DNA from 2 places in the Amorphus suaedae genome. Region 2 is predicted to be linked to the other one. Evidence: predicted binding sites of a transcription regulator. Region 2 holds the regulator's gene; the other holds the start of a gene.
The links. Region 2 encodes PhoB, which activates phosphate uptake and scavenging genes when phosphate is short. Its sites were predicted from a motif close to TGTCATNNANCTGTCAT; they were not measured.
Positions count from the first base shown of each region.

Region 1: a site for PhoB is predicted at 2,645-2,661, ahead of AB7M35_RS15165 (UDP-2,3-diacylglucosamine diphosphatase). Genes of this name have one in related genera too.

Region 1 is NZ_JBRJIT010000002.1:309,410-317,641, reverse strand. It holds gene AB7M35_RS15185 (DnaJ domain-containing protein) at 1-119, opposite strand, end outside; gene AB7M35_RS15180 (VWA domain-containing protein) at 121-897, opposite strand; gene AB7M35_RS15175 (DUF1489 family protein) at 959-1,393, opposite strand; gene AB7M35_RS15170 (hypothetical protein) at 1,554-2,426, opposite strand; gene AB7M35_RS15165 (UDP-2,3-diacylglucosamine diphosphatase) at 2,753-3,559, shown strand; gene AB7M35_RS15160 (glycosyltransferase family 4 protein) at 3,556-4,584, shown strand; gene AB7M35_RS15155 (cation diffusion facilitator family transporter) at 4,843-5,736, shown strand; gene AB7M35_RS15150 (CreA family protein) at 5,821-6,351, shown strand; gene AB7M35_RS15145 (peptidase M29) at 6,412-7,449, opposite strand; gene AB7M35_RS15140 (MarR family winged helix-turn-helix transcriptional regulator) at 7,552-8,094, shown strand; gene AB7M35_RS15135 (DMT family transporter) at 8,122-8,232, opposite strand, start outside.
Region 2 is NZ_JBRJIT010000003.1:194,864-203,095, forward strand. It holds gene AB7M35_RS22335 (efflux RND transporter periplasmic adaptor subunit) at 1-523, opposite strand, end outside; gene AB7M35_RS22340 (Hsp33 family molecular chaperone) at 637-1,659, opposite strand; gene argF (ornithine carbamoyltransferase) at 1,626-2,567, opposite strand; gene AB7M35_RS22350 (acetylornithine transaminase) at 2,564-3,769, opposite strand; gene AB7M35_RS22355 (GcrA family cell cycle regulator) at 4,136-4,735, shown strand; gene phoB (phosphate regulon transcriptional regulator PhoB) at 4,858-5,559, opposite strand; gene phoU (phosphate signaling complex protein PhoU) at 5,582-6,304, opposite strand; gene pstB (phosphate ABC transporter ATP-binding protein PstB) at 6,340-7,164, opposite strand; gene pstA (phosphate ABC transporter permease PstA) at 7,224-8,232, opposite strand, start outside.

The DNA.
Region 1 (8,232 bases), on a different contig from region 2:
ACGACGCCTCCCGCGATCCGCAGCCGCCGTGCCAGCACCGCCGGATCGGCCTGCGAGAAGCCGCGGCTCGCCACCACGATGGCGCCCAGCGCCAGGGTCCCGAGCAGAAGCCAGATCATCTCAGCCCATTTTCCCGATCAGCAGCCGCGCGCCCTCTTCGCCGCGCGCGCTCATGTCGGCGAGCGCCGCCCGGCCGCCGGCGGCGTAGGCCGCCACCGCCCGCAGCAGGCGGCCGAGCTCGTCGGCGGCGTCGGCGCGGAAGGTCAGATGGGCGCCGCCCGACAGCCGGGCGATCTCGGCGAAGGCGCGCGAGGCGACCGGATCGCTGCCCTCCTGGAAGACGAACACCGGCACCTTCAGGAGCCCCAGCTCGCCGGCCCGCGCGCAGAGCTCGTCGACCGCCTCCTCCATGCAGTCGCCCACGTAGACCACCGCGTGCACCTTTTCGGTGCGCGTCTCGTCGAGGGCGCGGCCCAGCACCTTGCGGATCTGGGTGAGCCCGCCGCGGCAATCGATCCGCGTCATCAGGTCGCGCAGGCGGGAGGTGTCGGAGACCCATTTGGAGGCGCGGCATTCGCCGAAGCCGCGGAAATAGACGAGCTGGATGTCGAGGCCGCCGACCTTGCCGGCCTCCTGGAACATCTCCGCCTGGATCGCGCAGGCCCGGTCCCAGGTCGCCTGGCGGCTCATGGTGGCGTCGAGCGCGAACATCAGCCGGCCGCGCCGGCCGGTGCCGGGCGAGGCGGCGGCGGCGCGCGACCGCGCCACGAAGGCGTCGATGTCGGCACGCGGCGACCGCTCGGCCGGCGGCTGGCCGGTCGTCGACGTCACGGTCGGGCGCACGGGCGTGCGGGTGGTGGGTCGGTTGTCCTTGCTCACCCCCTCTAGATGGCGCATCCGGCGCGGCAGGCAAAGGCCGTCGTGTCGCAAGGCCTTCCGGAGATGGGGAGCGGGCGCGTCAGAGCAGGCCCAGATCGGCCAGCTCGCGGCGCATGTCGGCCGGCATGTCGTCGTCGCCGTCGAGCCCGGCGTCGTCGGGCGGCGCCTCGGCGGGGGTGAGATACCGCCAGCCCTGGAACGGCCGCCGCGGCGTCTTGCGCGTCTCGATCAGCTCGGGGGCGAGCACGAACGCGCACCGCTTGACCCCGTCGGCGTCGACGATGGGATCGATGCGAAGGATCGGCTGGCGCACCTGGATGAAGCCGCGGATCACCCAGTAGAGCGACCCGGAGCCGGCGATCTCGTCGCCGCGCTTCGGCGTCATGCGGGTGACGTGGCGCGACACCGCCTCCTCGCCGGCGGCCCGGCGCGCGCCGACCCGCTGCTCGACCCAGCCGCGCAGGTCGTCGATCGTGTCCGCGCCGACGCAGAGTTTCAGGATGTGCAATGTCATCGCCGGTAAACCTGGCGCGCGGCGCGGGCCGCTTCAAGGGCGGCCGCGCCTTCTCCTGGGGATAGGTCCGCCCGCCGCGCCGCGGTCCCCCGAAACGAACGGGCCGCCGCCCCCTTTCGGAGACGGCGGCCCGGATCGCGGCGACCTGGCGGCGCAAGGATCAGGCGCCCTCGAAGACGCCCTCTTCCTTCATGTTCGCGTAGACGCGGTCGAACCAGATCCGCAGGTCGGCGACGCCCGAGGTAGCTTCCCAGATGTCGATGTCGAACTTCTCCGCCGCCTCGTCCTCGGTGAGGTTCAGGGCGTCCTCGATGGACACGAAGTTCAGCTCCATCAGGTGCCACAGCTCGGAGGTGCAGCGCGGCAGCTTGATGTAGTGGAGCGCGCGGTTCTCGGCGATCTTGTTGAGCTCCTGGGAGATCTTCAGGCTCGAGAAGCTGCCGCCGGCCTCGTTGAGGACGATGTACATGCGCGAGATCGGCATGACGTCCTGGTCGTTGAACTGGCGGACCAGGTCGGCGATGTCGTCGATCGCGTGCTTCTCGGCGCGGCAGACCAGCATGACGTCGACCGGCGGCGCCTTGCGCGACTGGAAGATCTGGCTGACCCGGCGGGCGCGGGCCCACTCGGTCACCTGGGACACGACGTTGGCGCCGAGATCGACCACCACGCCGCCTTCCAGAAGGCTGCGGCCGAGCCGGTCCCAGTATTTCAGGGACGCGTTCATGTCGTTCGCCTTCTTGGCGATCGACAGCTCGGCGCCGACGCCGAACTCGGTGACCCGCTGGGGGTACATCTTGCCGATCTTCGAGCGGCCGGTGTCGTCGACGAAATCGGCGGACGCCAGCTTGTAGCTCGCCCCCGACCGCTGCAGGCCGAGGTAGACGAGCTGGGCCAGGGTCGTCTTGCCCTGGCCACCGGCGTGCGCCGCACACAAAATCGATCGCATTCCTGCGTCCCCTTTGGCATTCACCCAGGCGAGCGCCCCGGCCGCCGCGGTGTCGAACAGGATCTTCGGCTGTCGGTGCGACACGGCGAAATCCGCCGCGACTGGTGGAAAAACGTGCCGCTATCACTACGGACGAAGGCGCAAGAGTCAACCGTAGGCCGGAGCGGACGCGATGCACAATGCAGGTCCGGCGGCGCTGATCCGGCAGGGGGATTTCCGGCGGGTCGGGCGCCCTCCGGAACCCGGACGGGGCGGCCGCGGGCACCTTGTCGCGGCCCGGAGTCGTGAATCGACCACAGGGGTGTCATATAGTTGATATTCGAATCGAGTTGATGAAATAGGCTGAGGCTGGCAAACAGCTTGCAGCCAACCCCATCGACGCCATCGGGACCGGAATCGTGGTCGATAGGATGCCAGTGCCAGACCGGATCGAGACGCAGACCTACCGCGCTCTCTTCATCTCCGATGTCCATCTGGGCACCCGCGGGTGCCAGGCCGACCTGCTTCTGGATTTCCTCCGCTACCACGAGGCCGAGACCATCTACCTCGTCGGCGACATCATCGACGGATGGCGCCTGAAGCGGTCATGGTACTGGCCCCAGGCGCACAACGACGTGGTGCAGAAGATCCTGCGCAAGGCGCGCAAGGGCGCCAGGGTCGTCTACATTCCCGGCAACCACGACGAATTCCTGCGCGACTACGTGGGCACCCATTTCGGCGGCGTGGAGGTGGTGGACAGCATCATCCACGAGGGCCTCGACGGCCAGCGCTACCTCGTCATCCACGGCGACCAGTTCGACGTCGTCGTGCGCCACGCCAAGTGGCTCGCCTTCCTCGGCGACTGGGCCTACGTCACCGCGCTCGGCATCAACACCTGGGTCAACATCGTGCGGCGCAAGCTGGGGCTCACCTACTGGTCGCTGTCGGCCTGGGCCAAGCTGAAGGTGAAGAACGCCGTCAACTTCATCGGCAAGTTCGAGCAGACCCTGGCCGGCGAGGCACAGCGCCGGGACGTGCAGGGCGTCATCTGCGGCCACATCCACCATGCCGCGATGCACGAGGAGTACGGGGTGCACTACATCAACACCGGCGACTGGGTCGAAAGCTGCACCGCCGTCGGCGAGACGCAGGACGGTCGCTTCGAGCTCATCCGCTGGACCGAGATCGGTTCGCAGCCGGTGGCCAAGATCGCCACCACGCGGCAGGCCGCCGCATGAGCAAGATCGTCATGGTGACGGATGCCTGGCATCCGCAGGTCAACGGCGTCGTCACCACGCTGCAGATCACCATCGAGCAGCTTCGGCGCATGGGCATCGAAGTCGACGTGCTGTCGCCCGAAGGTCTGCGCACGGTGCCGCTGCCGACCTATCCGGAGATCCGCCTGAGCATCACGTCGCCGGCCGGGATCCGCCGCCGGATCGACGAGATGGCGCCGGACTACATGCACATCGCGACGGAAGGCCCGCTGGGCATGATGGCGCGCAAGTGGTGCCTCATCAACAAGCAGCCCTACACGACGAGCTACCACACGCGCTTTCCCGAATACATCGCGGCGCGCGTGCCGGTGCCGCTGAGCTGGTCCTACTCGTTCGTGCGCCGCTTCCACAACGCGGGCGCCGGATGCATGGTCTCCAACAGTACCCTGGAGCGCTCGCTGTCGGAACGCGGGTTCACCAACCTCTACCGCTGGGTGCGCGCCGTCGACCACGACAAGTTCCGTCCCGACGTGCCGCCGGCGCTGAACCTGCCCGGCCCGATCTTCATGTATGTCGGCCGCGTCTCGGTGGAAAAGAACATCGAGGCCTTCCTGAAGCTCGACCTGCCGGGAACCAAGGTGGTGGTCGGCGGGGGACCGGCGCTGGAAGACATGAAGTCCCGCTACCGGGACGTGGTGTTCACCGGCCCGAAGCTCGGCGAGGAACTCGTCGCCCACTACACCTCGGCCGACGTCTTCGTGTTCCCGAGCCTGACCGACACCTGGGGGCTGGTGCTGCTGGAGGCGATGGCGGCCGGCGTGCCCGTCGCCGCCTTCCCGATCATGGGCCCCATCGACGTGGTCGGGGATTCCGAGTGCGGCGTTCTTGACAACGACCTCCGGAAGGCGGCCCTTGCGGCCCTCGACATTCCACGCGACCGGTGCCGGGCCTACGCGGAAACGTTTTCGTGGGAGGCAAGCGCCGAGCAGTTCTTCCAGAACGTGCTCGCCGCCAACCAGGCCTCCCGGCCAGCCTACGCGGCGTAGAACAGACATTCGACGACGGGATCCGGCGGATCCCGCCCCGCAAGGGGCGCGACGCGGCGTGCTTGCAGGGCGCGTCGGACACGTTCGATTCGGACCCTTCCCGGCCCGATCGTCACGGCTGCGGCCGCGTCCCGGAACCATGCCCCGTCAGGTCGACGAACCGATCGGGCACGGCTCCGGCTTCAACAGCTTGGGCTGTCCCGTTTCGCTCGATCGAACCGATCCGAGCGGGGAGACGCCCCAGACTTCGGTGACCGAATGACCAAGGCGATCAAGCTCGCGCTCGGCAGCATTGCCATCGGCTGCGGCGTGTTTGCGCTCAAGTTCCTGGCCTACTGGCTGACCGGCAGCGTGGCGCTGCTGTCCGACGCGATCGAGAGCATCATCAACATCGCAGCCGCCGCCGCGGCCCTCGTTGCGGTGCGCATCTCGGCGATCCCGGCCGACGACAACCATCCCTACGGACACAGCAAGGCGGAGTATTTCTCCGCCGTGCTGGAGGGCGTGCTGATCGTCATCGCCGCGCTCGCGATCTTCGCGACGGCGGGCATGGCGCTGCTGGCCCCGAGCCCCCTCGACGCCCCCGTCGAGGGACTGGCGGTGAACGGCATCGCAACGGTGGTCAACCTGGTGTGGGCGCGGCTGCTGCTGCGCCATGGCCGGCGCTCCCGCTCGCCGGCGCTGTTGGCCGACGGCCGCCACCTCATGGCCGACGTCGTGACCTCCGGCGGCGTGATCGTCGGTGTCGCCCTCGTCTGGCTCACCGGGTGGCTGGTGCTCGATCCGATCCTGGCGATGCTGGTGGCGCTGAACATCCTGTGGTCGGGATGGCGGATGATCCGGGATTCGGTGGGCGGCCTGATGGACGAGGCCGTGCCGCAGGAGACGATGGACCTGATCACCGCGCTGATCGCCGGGCACGCGTCGGGCGCGATGCAGGCCCATGACGTGCGCACCCGCCATTCCGGGCCGACGATCTTCATCGATTTCCACCTGGTCGTGCCCGGCGAGATGACGGTCTCGGAATCCCACGCGATCTGCGACCGCATCGAGGCGGGGCTGCGCGGCGGCGTGCCCAATTCGATCGTCACCATCCACGTCGAGCCGGAGTACAAGGCGAAGCTGTCGGCGGTGCAGGTCGCGGCCGACTGAGCGGAGGGGCAGCGGAACCGGCTTGTCTACCGCCCCGGCCACTCCCATCTCATCGACGTACCCCTGAAGGAGATCCCGTCGAAGATGGCCACGTCCCCGCTCGCCAAGTCGCTCGCCGCCGCGCTCGTCCTCGCGCTGGCGAGCCTCGCCGTGTCCGCCCCGGCCTCCGCCGAGGATCCGGACCGGATCTTCGACAAGTCGACCAAGTGGAACATGCTGACGCCGGACCACAAGCTGGTGGTCTACGGCATCGACGACCCGCTGGTGGCGGGCGTCGCCTGCCACTACACCCTGCCCGAAAAGGGCGGCGTGTCCGGCATGTTCGGGGTGGCGGAAGAGGTCTCGGACGTCTCGCTGGCCTGCCGGCAGATCGGCCCGGTGTCGTTCAAGGGCACCTTCGAGCAGGGCGACGAGGTGTTCCGCCAGCGGCGGTCGTTCTTCTTCAAGAAGATGCGCATCGTCCGCGGCTGCGACGTCGACCGCAACGTGCTGATCTATCTCGTCTATTCCGACAAGCTGATCGAGGGCAGCCCGAAGAACTCCACCTCGACGGTGCCGATCATGCCGTGGGGCGACCAGCCGGCGCCGCGCTGCGCCGACGCGCTGGAGCAGTGACCGGACGGGGTCGGGCGACGCCGGCCTGAACGCGGCGCGCGCCCGGCGCGCCGCTCACGCTCAGTCCACCAGTCGTCCTTCGTCGACGACGAGATCCCCGTCGAGCGCGATGGTGGTGTGCATCATCGGCAGGTCGAAATGGCCGGCGGTGTAGCGCCCGGCGAACTCGTTGGCGCCAGTGGAGAACAGGAAGTTGCCCGCCACCGCCCGCAGCTCGGTGCCGTTGGTGTCGCGCCGGTCGTACATCTGCAGCGCGTCGTAGCGGGCGTTGCGGTTGAGGCCCCAGCCGACGTGGGAGACCGCGTAGGCGTCGCGGTCCTTCCAGGCGGCCCAGTAGTCGCGCATCAGGTCGGCGTCGACGCCGGCCCCCTCCACGTCGACCACGTAGTCGTCCTTGATGGTGAGGGCGACCTCCCCCTCGAAATAGCGCTTGAACGTCAGGTTCACGTCGCCGGGCGCCAGCACGAGCCGGCCGTTGACGGTTCCCTTGCTCGGGAACGAGACGATGATGCCGCCCGGCCAGTGGGCGAGCGTGCCCGGCCGGGTGGTGGCGCCCCAGATGCCGACGGTGGGCGCGCCCTTGATGGCCACGGTGAGGTCGCTGCCGGCGGCCGAGCGGACCGTCATCTCGGTGGCGGCGCGCACGCGCTTCACCGCCGCCTTGACGCGCACCTCCAGATCCGGGTCCGGACGCATCCGCTCCAGGCACTCCGGATGCTCGTTGGAAATCACCAGGATGCGGGCGCCGCCCTTGAGGATCTCGGCCGTTTCCGGCGCGTGCATCAGGCCTTCAAGCGTCACGTCGACCACCACGTCGCACGAGGCCAGCGCCTGCACGACGGGGCGGATGTTGCCGAGCGACTGGGTGCCGCCGGTGGAGCGCGCGATCACGCCCCACGGGTTGCGCGGCGTCGGCACCACCAGGTGGAACGGCCGCACGCCGAGGCGCTGGAGGGCCAGTTCGGCCAGATGGACGTTGAGCGGACGGGACTGGGTCTCCGACAGGATCGCGACGGTTTCCTCGGCGCGGATCGCCGAGGCCTCGAACGCCTCGGCGAAGCTGTCGATCCATTTTGCTTCGATACGATCGGCTAGCATGATGAAATCGACTCCCGATTCGTCGCCATCGACGGTGATGGCCGACCCTTTTCCCGGATTGCATGAAAAGTTATGAATCAGTCGAAGGGCGCACGCAATCCCATGAAGCGCGAAGATGACCACCTGTCGGCCCCCGACGACGATAGCGCGATCCATGCGGGGCGCGGCTACGGCCCGCCCGAAGGATCGTTCGTCGCCGGTTACATGTCCTACCTGCTGGCCCAGGCCAGCCACGTCTATTCGGCCGGAGTGCACACCCGCATCAAGAATCACGGCGGCGCCATTGCCGAGTGGCGGGTGCTCACCTGCCTGATCGACGTCGACGGGATGTCGGTCTCGCGGCTTGCGGAAATCGCGCTGTTCAACCAGCCGCGCCTGTCCAAGGTGCTCGACAGGCTGGGGGCGCAGGGGCTGATCGAGCGGCGCGGAGACACCTCGGACCGCCGCCGGGTGCGGGTCCACATCACGCCTGCCGGGCTGGCGCTGGCGCGGCCGCTGATCGAGATCGCCAAGCAGCACGAAGAAGAAATGCTCGCCGGCTACACCGAGGCGGAGATCGCGGCCATCAAGACGATCCTGAGGCGGCTCATCGACCGTTCGCTGGCGATCAACCTTCCCGGGCGGATCGACAGCCCTGCCGACTGAGCCGGCGCGGGCCTCGGCCTGGCCGGATCAGCCGCGCGCGGGCGTGGTGGCCGCGTGGTCGGTGCGCACCAGCCCGAGCCGGCGCTCGCGGTAGATGACGTAGAGGCCGGCGCCGACCACCACCACCGAGCCGGCGAT
Region 2 (8,232 bases):
CGTCCACCGACTGCGCGGTCCCGGCCTGCCGCTCCACCAGCGTCCGGGCGCGCTCCAGGTCCCGTTCGCCGAGCTCGAGCTGGGTCTGCACCTGCTCCAGCGCGCCGCGCTTCAGCTCCACCCGCGACTTGGCGGCGGCCATCTGGGCCTTCGCCTCGGCGAGGTTGGCGCGGGCTTCCACCAGCGCGCCCTCGTAGCTGAACGGATCGATGCGCAGCAGCGTCTCGCCCTTGGCGACCGTGGCGCCGACCTCGACGGAGGGCGACACCTCGACGATCTCGCCGCCGACCAGCGCGCGCAGCTCCACCCGCGCGGCGGGCTTGACCTCGCCGTACACCGACACCGTCGGGCGGTGGGGGCCGCGCGCCAGCTCCACCGTCTCCACCGAATAGGCGGTTTCCTGCGGCGTCCTGCGCACGACCTCGGGCTTGGAGGCGATCAGCCACTGGGTGAACGCCACCGCGCCGGCGAGCACGAGCACCGGCAGCACGACCTTCGCCGTCAGGCCGAGGGTCGTCCGCATCCGTCCGCGGGAACTGTGCAGGTCGTCAGGCAACGTCGATCGAGCCTCATCACCGGGTCGCCGGCCCATGCCGGCCGCGTGCAGACCAGGTCAACGCACACTCTATGCCTGTCCTACGCACCCGTCTCGAAATCGGATGGATCGAACCGGTAGGTGGAGCTGCAGAACTCGCAGGTAACGACGATCTCGCCGTCCTCGACCATGTCGCGGCGTTCGTCGGCGTCGAACTGCCGGACTATGCCCTCCACCCGCTCGCGCGAGCACGAACAGATCTCGGCGACCGGCAGCGGCTCGAACACCCGCACGTCGCGCTGGTGGAACAGCCGCAACAGCAGCCGCGGCGGCGCGATTTCCGGGTCGATCAGCTCCACGTCGTCGAGGGTGCCGACGCGCGCCAGCGCCTCGACCCAGGCGTCGTCGGGCTCGGCCTCGGGCGTGGTCAGGGTCGACGGTGCGTCGCCGGGGTCGAGATCGCGGCGACGGACGCGGTCCTCCGATTCCGGCAGGAACTGCACCAGCACCCCGCCGGCGCGCCAGCTGTGGCGCGGGCCCTCGCCCTCGCGCCGCTCCAGCACCTCCGCGACGGCAAGGCGCACCGTCGTGGGAATCTGCTCGGACTGGGCGAAATAGGCGTGCGCGACCTCTTCCAGGCTGGCGCCTTCCAGCGGCACCACGCCCTGGTAGCGGCGCATGTGGCCGCCGGGATCGATGGTGAGCGCCAGCTGCCCCTTGCCGACCAGGTCGGTGAAGGCGACCGTGCCGGCCTCCGTCAGCGCGGCGATCGCCTCGCCGTCGAAGCGCGCGTAGGCGCGCACCCGGTCCGGCGAGCGGAAGTCCACGACCAGCAGGCTGACCGGGCCGTCGCTCTGGATCTGGGTGATGAAGCGCCCCTCGAACTTGAGCGCGCTGCCGAGCAGCACCGTCAGCACCATCGCCTCGCCGAGCAGGCGGGCGACCGGCTCCGGATAGCCGTGGCGCGACAGCACGCCATCGACCACCGGGCCGAGATGGGCCACGCGCCCGCGCACATCGAGCGCGTTCACTGCAAAAGGCAGCACGAGATCGTCGGGGGGCAGCCTCAACGGGTCTGCGCCACCGCTCGTCATTCCGCCGCCAACGTCTCCGCCAAACACCATGCCAGAATTCCTTTCTGCGCATGTAGGCGGTTTTCGGCCTCGTCAAAGACCACCGACTGCGGACCGTCGATCACGCTTTCCGTGACCTCCTCGCCGCGGTGGGCCGGCAGGCAGTGCATGAAGATGGCGTTCGGGTTGGCCGCCGCCATCAGCCGGTCATTGACCTGGTAGGGCTTCAGCAGGTTGTGGCGGCGCTCGCGCTCGCGGTCGCCCATCGACATCCAGGTGTCGGTGACGACGCAGTCGACCCCGTCGACGGCCTCGAACGGATCGTCGGTCCACACCACCTTGGCGCCGGCGGCGCGCGCCCGCTCGATGCTGCCGTCGGTGGGCGCCAGCTGCTTCGGCGTGGCGATGCGCAGCTCGAACGCGAACCGCTCGGCGGCGTGCAGCCACGAGGCCAGCACGTTGTTGGCGTCGCCCGTCCAGGCGACGCTCTTGCCGGCGATCGGCCCCAGGTGCTCCTCGAAGGTCAGCACGTCGGCCATGATCTGGCACGGGTGCGAGACCTTGGTGAGCCCGTTGATGATCGGCACGGTGGCGAACTCGGCGAACTCGATGAGCGCGTCGTGGTCGAGGATGCGGATCATCACCGCGTCGACGTAGCGCGACAGCACGCGCGCCGTGTCGGCGATCGTCTCGCCGCGGCCGAGCTGCATTTCCGCACCGGTCAGCATGATCGTCTCGCCGCCGAGCTCGCGCATCGCCACGTCGAACGAGACGCGGGTGCGGGTCGACGGACGCTCGAACACCATCGCCAGGACGCGGCCGGCCAGCGGCCCGTGGCCGCGGCGAGCGCCGTCGCGGGTGCCCTTCATGGCGCGGCTGTTGTCGATGATGCCCCGGAGCACCTCCTTCGACAGGACGTCGAGATCGAGAAAGTGCCGTGTGTTGCCGTTCGTCGTCATGCCGTTCCCCCGGCCTTCGTCAGTTCGCTCGCCTCGAGCGCCGTGGCGGCGTCGTCGAGACGGTTGATGGCTTCGTCGATCTCCGCCGCGGTGACCACCAGCGGCGGCAGCAGTCGGACGACGTTGTCGCCCGCCCCGATGGTGAGAAGCCCCGCCTTGCGCGCCGCCGCCACCACGTCCGGAGACGGCACCCGGCATTTCAGGCCCAGCATCAGGCCCTCGCCGCGCACGCCCTCGAAGACGCGCGGATGGCCGTCGACCACCGCCGCAAGCTTCTGCTTCAGGATCAGGCCCTGCTCGGACACCCGCTCCAGGAAGCCCGGCGCCAGCACCACGTCGAGCACCGCGTTGCCGACCGCGCAGGCGAGCGCGTTGCCGCCATAGGTCGAGCCGTGGGTACCCGCCACCATGGCGTCGCCCACTTCCGCCGTCGCCAGGCACGCGCCCAGCGGGAAGCCGCCGCCGATGCCCTTGGCGATCGCCATCACGTCCGGGGTGATCCCCGACCATTCGTAGGCGAACAGCTTGCCGGTGCGGCCGACGCCGGTCTGCACCTCGTCGAGGACGAGCAGCGTCCCGGTCTCGTCGCAGAGCTCGCGCAGCTTGCGCATGAACTCGTTGGCGAACGGGCGGATGCCGCCCTCGCCCTGCACCGGCTCGATCATCACCGCCGCCGTGTCGGGGCCGATGGCCGCCTTCACCGCCTCGAAGTCGCCGAACGGCACCTGGTCGAAGCCCTCCAGCGGCGGGCCGAAGCCCTCCAGGTACTTCGCCGAGCCGCCGGCCGCGATGGCGGCCAGCGTGCGCCCGTGGAAGGCGCCCTCGAAGGTGACGATGCGGTAGCGGTTCGGCGCGCCGTTGGCGTAGTGGTAGCGCCGCGCCGTCTTGATGGCCGCCTCGGTCGCCTCCGTGCCGGAGTTGGTCACGAACACCCGGTCGGCGAAGGTCGCCGCGCACAGCCGCTCGGCGAACCGCTCCTGCTCGGGAATGCGGAACACGTTGGAGGTGTGCCAGACCTTGCCGGCCATGTTGGTCAGGGTCTCGACCAGGTGGGGATGGGCGTGACCGAGCGCGGTCACGGCGATGCCCGAGCCGAAATCGAGATATCGTCGGCCGTCGGACCCGTTAAGCCAGGCACCCTCGCCGCTCTCGAACGAGAGATCAGCGCGCGCATAGGTCTTGTAAAGGGCCGACGTTGTCATTGGTTCTCTCAAGTTTAGGAGCCGGGGCCGGATTGTTGGCACCCGAAAAACAAATCGTGCCGCCAAGAGGCGGCACGATGGAAAGCTTTCTATATTCGAGGAACGCCGCCCGCTGTCAATGTCCGGCGGCTTTCCGGCAGGCTTGCTGCGACCTTGCGGCACCGGGAATTCCGCTGGGGAAAACCGACGCGCCGCGCGCCGCCTGGATCAGGTGAATCTTGTCATCGATTCGCGTGATGTTGTAGTATCCAAATCGTTAAGGCACGACATATCGTGCACGGCCCCACCCTGAACCGCATCGGCGCATACACGCGGCGTTGTCCGCGAGGCCGAAGGATTCTGCGAGCCACAGACGGAGGTCCCGAGATGGCCGACGACACACCGATGTCCTGGACTGAAGAACGCGTATCGCTCCTCGAGAAGCTTTGGGCCGAGGGGTTGAGCGCGAGTCAGATCGCCGGGCAGCTCGGCGGCATCACCCGCAACGCGGTGATCGGCAAGATTCATCGGCTCGGGCTGTCCGGTCGCGCCAAGGCGCCGGGCGCCTCGCGTCCGCGCAAGCCGCGTCCGGCCTCCAAGCCCACCAGCGGCCGCGTCGGCGGCGGTGGCGGTGGCGGCGCCACGGTCAGCGGCGGCGGTGGCGGCGCGGCGATCTCCCGCCAGACCCGTCTCGTCGGCAACACCGCGCTGAAGATCGTCGCGCAGGCCGAGATGGAAACCCAGCTCGCGCCGACCGCCGCGATGTCGGCCGAGGTGGTGCCGTTCGGCGACCGGAAGACGCTGATGGAGCTCAACGAGCACACCTGCCGCTGGCCGATGGGCGACCCGGGCAGCGACGACTTCGCCTTCTGCGGCCGCGAGTCCACCCCCGGCCAGCCCTACTGCAATGCCCATTCGCGGATCGCCTACCAGCCGGCGCCGGATCGCCGGAAGTCGCGCTCGGGCGGCGGCAGCGGCAGCCGCTGATCGCGGCCTGCCCCGGTCGGCCCGGCCGACCCGCCCCTTCGAACCCTCCCGGATCCCGGCGCCCCGCGCCGGGATTTTTCGTTTCACGCACCGGCCTCCGGTCAGGCAGGCCGCCGAGCCGGCTATTTCTCCAGGACGGCGAACTGGTCGTTGAAGGCGTAGCCGGCGCCGCGCACCGTGCGGATCGGGTCGAGCGCCTTGCCGCGGTTGATCGCCTTGCGCAGCCGGCCGACGTGCACGTCCACCGTGCGCTCGTCGACGTAGACGTCGTGGCCCCAGACGCCGTCGAGCAGCTGCTCGCGGGAGAACACCCGGCCCGGCGACTGCATCAGGAATTCCAGCAGCCGGAACTCGGTCGGGCCGAGGTGGATCTCCCGGCCGGACCGGCGCACCCGATGGGTGGTGCGGTCGAGCTCGATGTCGCCGGCCGTCAGCATGCCGGAGACGACCTCCGGCTTGGTCCGCCGCAGGATCGCCCGGATCCGCGCCATCAGCTCCGGCACCGAGAACGGCTTGACCATGTAGTCGTCGGCGCCGGTCGACAGGCCGCGGATGCGTTCCGTCTCCTCGCCGCGCGCCGTCAGCATGATCACCGGCAGCTTCTCGGTCTGCGCCCGGTTGCGCAGCCGCCGGCACAGCTCGATGCCCGACAGGCCCGGCAGCATCCAGTCCAGGATGAGCAGGTCCGGAACGCTCTCGCGCAACCGGATCTCGGCCTCGTCGCCGCGCGCGCACGCGTCGACGGTGTAGCCTTCCGCCTCCAGGTTGTAGCGCAGCAGCAGCGTCAGCGATTCCTCGTCCTCGACAATCAAGACCTTCGGCATCAGCGCGCGCCCCCGTTCGTGTTCAATCGTCTGCGCTGTAATTGACCGGGATATAGCTTGATTCATCATGCTTTGGCCGGTCTTCCTGCAGCTGCTGCCCGGTGATCATGAAGTGGATGTTCTCGGCGATGTTGGTCGCGTGATCGCCGATCCGCTCGATGTTCTTCGCGCAGAACAGAAGGTGGGTGCAGAAGGTGATGTTGCGCGGATCCTCCATCATGTAGGTGAGGAGTTCGCGGAACAGCGAGGTGTACATGGAGTCGATTTCGTCGTCCCGGTTGCGCACCGCGTGGGCGGCTTCCAGGTCCTGGCCGGTGTAGGCGTCGATCACCGCCTTCAGCTGCTCCAGGGTGATCTCGGAGATGTGCTCCACCCCGAAGATCAGCCGCTTGGTGTGGAACTGGCCCTGCAGCGCGATCACCCGCTTGGCGATGTTCTTGGCGAGGTCGCCGACCCGTTCCAGGTCGCTCGACACCCTGAGCGCCGCGATGATCTCGCGCAGGTCCTTGGCCACCGGCTGGCGCCGCGCGATGACGCTGATCGCGCGCTCCTCGATCTGCCGCTGCATCTCGTCGAGCCGGTGGTCCTGGAGGATGACCCCCTGGGCCCGCGCGATGTCGATCTTCGCCAGCGCGGTCACCGCCTCGGACACGAGCCGTTCGGAGAGGCCGCCCATCTCGGCGATGCGCCCCACGAGGTCGCGCAGCTCCTCGTCGTAGGCTCCGGTGATGTGTTCGCTTGGCATGCGGTTTTCTTCTTTGGTTGGTCAGGTCCGTGCGGTCAGCCGAACCGGCCCGTGATGTAGTCCTGGGTCCGCTTTTCCTTGGGGCTGGTGAACACGAGGTTCGTCGGCCCTTCCTCGACCAGCAGGCCGAGATGGAAGAAGGCGGTGCGCTGGGACACGCGGGCGGCCTGCTGCATCGAATGGGTCACGATGACGATCGTGTAGTTCTCGCGCAACTCGTCGATCAGCTCCTCCACCTTGGCGGTGGCGATCGGGTCGAGGGCCGAGCACGGCTCGTCCATCAGGATGACTTCCGGGTTCACCGCGACGGCGCGGGCGATGCACAGGCGCTGCTGCTGGCCGCCGGACAGGCCGGTGCCGGGCTCCTGCAGCCGGTCCTTCACCTCGTTCCACAGTCCCGCCCGCTGCAGGCTCTGCTCGACCACCTCGTCGAGCTCCGCCTTGGAGCGCGCCAGCCCGTGGATCTTCGGGCCGTAGGCGATGTTTTCCCAGATCGACTTGGGGAACGGGTTCGGCTTCTGGAACACCATGCCGACCTTGGCGCGCAGCAGCACCACGTCGAGCGAGTGATCGTTGAGGTCGTCGCCGTCCATCACCAGGCTGCCCTTCACGCGGCAGCTGTCGATGGTGTCGTTCATCCGGTTGAAGCAGCGCAGGAACGTCGACTTGCCGCAGCCCGACGGACCGATGAAGGCGGTCACGGCGCGCTCCGGGATGTCGATGGAGACGTCGAACAGGGCCTGCTTGGCGCCGTAGAAGACGCTCACGGCATCCGCGTCGATCTTCACCGGGCGCGGCGCCGGATCGGGCGTGCGCACCGTCTCGTAGGTGGGGGCCGCCTGGGCAGCAGCTGCGGTCATGGGTAGTCTCCCTTTCCGGAAAGAGGCAGGTGTCCGTCGGTGGACGTCGGCCCCTCGGATTACCAGCGACGCTCGAACCTGTGCCGCAGAAAGATCGCGATGGCGTTCAGGCAGATCATCAGCGCAAGAAGCACGATGATCGCGGCAGAAGTGCGGGATTCGAAGAAGTTCCGCATCTCGTTGCCTTGCCACAGATAGATCTGCACCGGCAACGCGCTCGACTGATCCAGCGGCGTCGACGGCACCGAGGCCACGAAGGCGTTCATGCCGATCAGCAGCAGCGGCGCGGTCTCGCCGAGTGCCTGGGCGATCGAGATGATCGCGCCGGTGAGCATGCCCGGCACCGCCACCGGCAGCGTGTGGTGGAACATCGCCTGCATCGGCGAGGCCCCGACCCCCAGCGCCGCCTGGCGGATCGACGGCGGCACCGCGCGCAGCGAGGCGCGGGCGGCGATGATCACGGTGGGCAGTGACATCAGCGACAGCACGAGGCCGCCGACCAGCGGCGCCGACAACGGCAGCCCCAGGTAGTTGATGAAGATCGACGCGCCGAGCAGGCCGAACACGATGGACGGCACCGCCGCGAGGTTGTTGATGTTCACCTCGACGAGGTCGGTCAGCCGGTTGGTCGGCGCGAACTCTTCCAGGTAGACGGCGGCGCAGACGCCCACCGGGACCGCCAGGAACATGACGATCAGCATCATCATGAACGAGCCGACGAAGGCGCCGGCGAGACCGGCGGTGGCCGGCGACGAGCGCGAGTCGGTGTTGGTGAACAGCCCCGTCGCGAAGTCCATGGTGATGACGCCGCGGTCGTAGAGCGCGTCGGCCCACTGCTGCTGGTTGGCGCTCAGCTGCTGGGACGACTGCGGCAGGTCGCGGTCGATGTTGCCCTTCAGCCAGACGTCGACGTTGGCGCTGGCCGTCAGCGAGACCTCGCGACGCTGGCCGATCAGCGACGGGTCGTTCATCACCAGGTCGCGCAGCCGCACCCGCTCGCCGGAGGCGACCATGCCGAGCGCGCTGCGCGGATCCTCGGCGGCGGCCGGGATGAGCTCGGCGAACGCG